Regions from separate parts of the Symbiobacterium terraclitae genome, predicted to be linked through region 1. Evidence: riboswitches for the same ligand, from Rfam matches in the RefSeq annotation. Region 1 holds a riboswitch; the other holds the start of a gene.

Region 1 (3,397 bases):
CTCCCGCTGGGCAGCCACCGGGCCACCTGGGCGGCCAGCGGCATCTACACCGGCCTGCTGGTCATCGGCGCGGCCTACCTCGTGCGGACGGGGCAGAGCGGCGTCCGGCCCGCCCTGCTGGAGCCGCTGATCCAGTTCTACCTCTCCAACGCGGTACTCCTCTGCCTGCTCTACTCCTGGGCGGAGATGCGCAAGCAGTACGACCGCACGCGCCACCTCGCCCGGTCCATGGCCGACCTGGCCCACACCGACCCGCTCCTGGGCATCCCCAACCGGCGGCAGATGCAGGCCTACATCCAGCGGGAGATCCGGGAGGCCGAGGAGGGCATGGAGCCGGCCACCATGATCATGTTCGACGTGGACCGGTTCAAGCAGGTCAACGACACGTACGGCCACGAGACGGGCGACCTGGTGCTGCGCGCGGTCACCGCCGCGGTGCGCCAGACCCTGCGGTCGACCGACCGGGTGGGCCGCTGGGGCGGCGACGAGTTCATCGTGCTGGTACACGTGAGCGAGCTCTCCCAGGCCTACCAGTTGGCGCAGCGGCTCGGCGACGCGGTGCACCAGAAGCTGAGCGACCGCTTCCTGCAGGTGACCATCAGCCTGGGCGTGGCCCCGTACCACCCGGGCGACACCGTGGCGTCCTGGGTCCGCCGGGCGGACCAGGCGCTGCTGGGCGCCAAGGAGTCCGGGCGCAACCGGGTCGTGGTGGGCTCCTGAGGCGGTCCTGCGGCAGACAGGCGAAAGAAGAAAGCCATCGCGGCGGCGGAGCGCTGCTCCCCACGCCCGATGGCTTTTCCGCGTTGGAAGGCTACTCCGCGAGCCCGGCCAGGATGGCGACCCCGGCGCTGGCACCGATTCGGTTGGCCCCCGCCTCCACCATGGCCAGCGCCGTGGCCAGGTCGCGCACGCCGCCCGAGGCCTTCACGCCCATCGCCGGGCCGACGGTTCGCCGCATCAGGGCGACGTCCGCCACCGTGGCGCCGCCGTGGCCGAAGCCGGTCGACGTCTTGACGAAGTCTGCCCCCGCCTCCTGCGCCAGGCGGCAGGCCGTCACCTTCTCCTCGTCGGTCAGCAGCCCGGTCTCGATGATCACCTTTACGCGCGCCTCTCCGGAGACGGCCTCCACCACCGCGCGGATGTCGCTGAGCACCACGTCGTGCTGGCCGGACTTCAGCGCGCCGATGTTGATCACCATGTCGACCTCGCGGGCGCCGCGGGCCACGGCGTCCTCTGCCTCCACAGCCTTGATCTCGCTGCGGTTGGCCCCCAGCGGAAAGCCGATGACGGTGCAGACCAGCACGTCGGTACCGCTGAGCAGGTCCCGGCAGAGCGGGACCCAGTGCGGGTTGACGCAGACGGACATGAAGCCGTGCTCCCGGGCCTCGGCGCAGAGCGTGCGAATCTGCGCCTCAGTGGCGTCGGGTCTCAGCATCGTGTGATCGATCAGCTTGGCCAGTTGCGCGCGCGTCATGCGCGTGACGTCCATGACAACAACCTCCTCGTGGCGGGGCCGCAGAGCTCGTCGGTAGTCTTCCCGCGCTCATGGCGGGGTGGCTCCGGGTGTAGCATTCGGTGACGACTGGATGTTCACCTGCCAGTGCGCTGGAAGCGGCGTCGCCCTCTGCCCGGCCTGGCAACCGGCTGGCGCTGCTGCCACAGATTATACATGGACGTATACACTTATAGACGTTAAGCTTAGACACGCATCGCGATTGCCACACGCGCTGAATTCCGCAGTGCGGAAGCGGGGGACCCAATTTTCCTTGGGGCTAAGCGCAGCCAGTCAACGGCTGCCCGGGCGACACTCCTGCCGTCCGCGTCCGTCAGCTAACCCCGCAAGCGTAGCAGGGGGAGACATCCTCCTCCGTGTCTGTGGCAGTCAGACACACTCAGCAAGGAGGAGTTACGCATGAAGTTCTTCAAGGGCCTTGCCATCGCGCTGGCCGTCGCCGCAGCCTCGCTCACGATGGCCGCGCCGGCCTCGGCCGCGACCACCTACACCTATACCTACACCATCAAGGTGCCCGCCCGCACCGACCTGGCCAGCGTGCTGAGCTGGTACTTCCCGAAGCTGAACGTGAAGTGGTACACGCCGAAGACCACCGCCCAGACGACCCAGGCGAAGCAGCCGCAGACGACGGTCAGCCAGCCCACGCAGCAGCAGCCCAAGCAGCAGATGCAGCAGCAGACCCAGCCGCAGACCACCGCTGCCGTGAGCGGCCTCACCGCCACCGAGCAGCAGATGCTGAACCTGGTCAACCAGGAGCGGGCCAAGGCCGGCCTGAAGCCGCTGCAGGCCGACCTGCAGCTGACCAAGCTGGCCCGGATGAAGAGCCAGGACATGATCAACCGCAACTACTTCAGCCACAACTCGCCGACCTACGGCTCGCCGTTTGACATGATGAAGGCGTATGGCGTGACCTACCGGACCGCTGGCGAGAACATCGCCGGCAACCAGTCGGTCCAGGCGGCGCACAACGCCCTGATGAACTCGCCGGGCCACCGGGCCAACATCCTGAACGCCCAGTACACCCACATCGGCATCGGCATCGTCGAGGGCGGCCCGTACGGCATGATGTTCACGCAGATGTTCGTGGGCCGGTAACACGAATGCCAAGGAGGCACTTCAACGCGAAGTGCCTCCTTCTTGCTGTGGGCAGGCAGGGCTTTTCGGCGCGCCCCATCTGCGTGCGGCGCCCCTCGCAAGGTGGGGCGACGCCTATTTCAAGAGACAGAGGCAAGCGCTCGCTGTATGGGTGATCCCGAACATGAGGCCCGGGACGACCGAGACATCGTTCCCCAGCCAGAGTCCCACGGTGACGAAGAACACAGAGGGCAACACGGCCATCATGCCGCCGGCCTCGGCCCAGGGCACGGCGCTGGTCCCGTCGCAGTCGTTGATGCCCTTGCGTCAGCCCTTGAGCAGCCCGGCCAGGTCCCGGGCGGTGAGCCCCTGGATGTACCAGCCGACGTTCAGCCGTTCGAGAGCTTCCTCCAGGTTGTCGTCCAGCGGCAGGCCCACCAGGGCGGCCTCCAGCTCGGACAGCTCCCCGCTGCCGAAGAAGTCGCCGTAGATCTTCACGGCCTTGATCCGCCCCGCCTCCGCCTGGAGGTGGACGGTAACCGTCCCGGCGTCGAACCGCTGCTCCCGCCGCATGTCGTAGGCGGGCGAGGCGCCGTAGTTCCACTCCCAGGTGGCGTACTTCGCATCCCGGAGGCGCCGCACCTCCGCCAGCTGCTCCGGCGTCAGTTCCATCGGCTCCAGCCCCTCGGCCTGCAGGATGTACCCCTTGAGCAGGCGCTTGAACTCCTCCATGGTGACGGGCCGGGGAGCGTGGGCGTTGATGGTGGTGACGCGGCTGCGCACGGACTTCACGCCCTTGGACTGGAACTT
Region 2 (3,397 bases), on a different contig from region 1:
GTATCGCGGGTATCCTACTGGTTTCGGTCCTCTCGCTGGGCATCCTGGCGGGATGCGGCGGCGCCAAGCAGTCGGCCGGGAAGGCGGAGCAGGTCACCCTCAAGGTGGGCGCGTCGGTGACCCCCCACGCGGAGATCCTGAAGTCGATCCAGGAGGCGGCTGCGGCCGAGGGGATCAAGCTGGAGATCGTGGAGTTCACCGACTACGTGCAGCCGAACATCGCCCTGGCCGAGGGAGACCTGGATGCGAACTACTTCCAGCACCTGCCCTACCTGACCAACTTCGCCGAGGAGCGGAAGCTGGACCTGGTCTCGGTGGGGCCCGTCCACCTGGAGCCGCTGGGCTTCTACTCGTCGAAGCTGAGCAGCATCGACCAGCTGGCTGACGGCGCCACGGTCTCCATTCCCGACGACCCCACCAACGCCGGGCGTGCGCTCAAGCTGCTCGCCGACCAGGGCCTGATCACCCTGAAGGAGGGGGTCGGGGTCAAGGCGACGCCCAACGACATCGTCGACAACCCCAAGAAGCTGGACATCGAGATGCTGCAGGCCGAGTACCTCCCGCGCAGCCTCGAGGACGTGGACGCAGCGGTGATCAACACGAACTACTACCTGGATGCGGCGAAGAACCTCGGGGTGAAGGCCAACGTCCTGGCCCGGGAGTCGGCAGAGGATAACCCCTTCGCCAACATCGTGGCCGTCCGCAAGGGCGACGAAAACCGGCCTGAGATCCAGAAGCTCATGAGCCTGCTCCGGTCCGAGGCCGTGGCGAAGTTCATCAACGAGACGTATGACGGTGCAGTGATCCCTGCGTTTTGATTGCAAGTGGGGAGGGGGCGGAGCGCTGATCCAAGTCCCCTCCCCTGGCGTGTGATACGTCTATGCCACTCGGGCGGGCGCGCATGTCGCCCGCCCGAGTGTAGTAACGTGCTTCTGCTGCGGTGCTCCGCAGGGCGAGCCGGTTCACCCTAGTCTCACTTCCCTCCCGGCGTATCTGCCACATCTGTGCCACGGGGGGCTTACATACCGCCTGTCTCCGTGTAGTAGGCTCGGTTCTGCTGCGGTGCTCCGCAGGGCGAGCCGGTTCACCCTAGTCCCACGTTCCTCCCGGTGCATTTGCCGCATCTGTGCCACCGGGCCGGGCGTGCATGTCGCCCGCCCCCCTCATGGGCTGAGTTGGCAGACACCCTGCCGCATGTTGTGAGTTGACGAACTTGGCTTCCATTTGATAGAATAATCTCGCTTGCGGCAACGGAATAGTGCAGGACCCGCCTGATCGCTGAATCCCCGTGCAACGCGGGGAGCGGGGGAACCACCTTTCTGGGGCGAGTCGCATCCGAGGCTCCGGCGGGAGTGGAGGGTGCGTAGGGGCACGCTTTGGCGCCCCGAGTCCGTCAGCTAACCTCGTAAGCGTGGTCAAGGTGGTGGGCCCTATCTTTCGTCGTCTCTTTTGCGGGGGTCACCAGACCTTGAGCTTCGCTGTGCCTTCAGGCGGGCGCCGGCCAACTTGGCCGGCGCCTTCTCCGTTCCCCGAGCATTGGCCCGGTGCCAGTCACAAATCCAAAGAGGAGGGTGGAGAACGTGCTGCGGTACTGCGTGCTCGGAGCCGGCCACGGCGGACTCGCCCTGGCCGGCCACCTCGGACTGATGGGTTACCCCGTCTCCCTCTGGGCCCGAGACCCCGCGACGCGGGAGTCGGTCCGGGCCGCGGGCGGCGTCTTCCTGGAGGGCGCCGTCGAAGGATTCGGACCCGTGCAGGTTGCAGACACCGTCGCAGAGGCGCTGGAGGGGGCAGACGCCGTCCTCGTGGTCCTGCCCGCGTCCGCCCATCGGGAGGTGGCCCAGCGCTGCGCTCCCCACCTGCGGAACGGCCAGCGAGTGCTGCTGCTGCCGGGCCGCACCGCCGGGGCCATCGAGTTCACGCACGTCCTCCGGGAGCAGGGGTGCACTGCGGACGTGACGGTCGGCGAGGCCCAGACATTCCTCTACGCCAGCCGGAAGGTCGGGCCGTGCCGGGCCCGCATCCACGGCATCAAGCGCCAGGTGCTGGTCGCTGCGCTGCCCGCGCGGCGCACCGCGGAGCTGCTGGCCGCCGTCAAGCCCGCCTTCCCTCAGTTCATGCCGGCCCGCTGGGTCTGGAAGACCTCGCTGGACAACGTAGGCGCCATCTTCCACCCGGCGGTCACCCTGCTCAACGCCGGTCGGGTAGAGTCCACCGGCGGCGCCTTCCGCCACTACGTGGAGGGGATCACCCCCTCGGTGGCCGCCCTGCTGGAGCGGCTGGACGCGGAGCGGGTGGCAGTGGCGCGGGCCCTGGGCGTGGGCGCCCTCACCGCACGGGAATGGCTGGCCGAGGCCTACGGCGTGGAACGGCCGACGCTCTACGAGGCGATTCAGGCCACGGCGGCCTACGCCGACGTGGGCGCACCAGCCCATCTGAACCACCGGTACATCTGGGAGGACGTGCCGACCGGGCTTGTGCCCATCGCCTCGCTGGGGGCAGCCTGCGGCGTCTCCACGCCGGTCACCGATGCGCTGATTCACGTATCCAACGGGCTGTGCGGCGTGGACTTCCGGCAGATCGGCCGGACCCTGGCCCGCCTGGGGATGGAGGGCTGGGGTCCCGAGCGGATCAGCCAATATGCACTGGAAGGGGACGTGGTGGACCGTGTCTAAGACCAGGATCATCGGCGCCGCCATCGGAGACGACGTCCACGTGGGCGGCGTGGTGCGCTTTCTGCGGACGGCGGAGCAACTGGGTTACGAGGTGCGCTCCCTGGGGCCGGCCGTGCCGGTCGAGCGCCTGCTGGCGGAGGTCGCGGCCTGGGATCCCGAGATCGTCGCCGTGGGCTACCGGCTCACGCCCGAGTCCGGGCGGGCCGTGCTCGACCACCTGGCGCAGGCTGCCCAGGAGCAGGGGCAGGCGGGCCGCCGCTGGGTGCTGGGGGCGACAGACCCGGTGGCCGAGCACGGGCGGGCACTGGGCTTCTTCGAGGCCGTCTTCGGCGGATCGGCGGACTGGCAGGAGGTGGTGGACTACCTGCGGGGGGCGCCGGCGCAGAAGGCCGGCGGCATCCCTCCCCAGCGGCTGGTGGACCGCATCCTGTGGAAGCGCCCCTTCCCGCTGCTGCGCCACCACTTCGGGCAGCCGACCGTCGCCGCGACGGTGGAGGGCGTCCGGCGCATCAGCGAGGCCGGGGTGCTGGATGTGGTGAGCCTGGGCACCGACCAGAACGCCCAGGAGCACTTCTTCCGGCCCGACGAGATGGACCCGCGCGAGCACGGTGCGGGCGGGGTTCCGGTCCGGACGCCGGACGACCTGCGGGCGCTCTACGCCGCCACGCGCACCGGCAACTACCCGCTGATGCGCTGCTACGCCGGCACCCGCGATCAGCTGG

What was found. A riboswitch is a leader RNA that binds a small molecule or an ion and turns the genes downstream of it on or off. The one in region 1 is predicted to bind cyclic di-AMP.
Region 2: another riboswitch for cyclic di-AMP. It lies ahead of J2Z79_RS17650 (NAD/NADP-dependent octopine/nopaline dehydrogenase family protein); the one in region 1 lies ahead of J2Z79_RS03340 (CAP domain-containing protein).

What each region holds. Positions count from the first base shown of each region.
Region 1 is NZ_JAGGLG010000004.1:9,170-12,566, forward strand. It holds gene J2Z79_RS19080 (GGDEF domain-containing protein) at 1-720, shown strand, start outside; gene deoC (deoxyribose-phosphate aldolase) at 812-1,474, opposite strand; cyclic di-AMP (ydaO/yuaA leader) riboswitch at 1,716-1,860, shown strand; gene J2Z79_RS03340 (CAP domain-containing protein) at 1,913-2,608, shown strand; gene lplA (lipoate--protein ligase) at 2,915-3,397, opposite strand, start outside.
Region 2 is NZ_JAGGLG010000049.1:8,978-12,374, forward strand. It holds gene J2Z79_RS17645 (MetQ/NlpA family ABC transporter substrate-binding protein) at 1-818, shown strand, start outside; cyclic di-AMP (ydaO/yuaA leader) riboswitch at 1,267-1,427, shown strand; gene J2Z79_RS17650 (NAD/NADP-dependent octopine/nopaline dehydrogenase family protein) at 1,572-2,675, shown strand; gene J2Z79_RS17655 (methionine synthase) at 2,668-3,397, shown strand, end outside.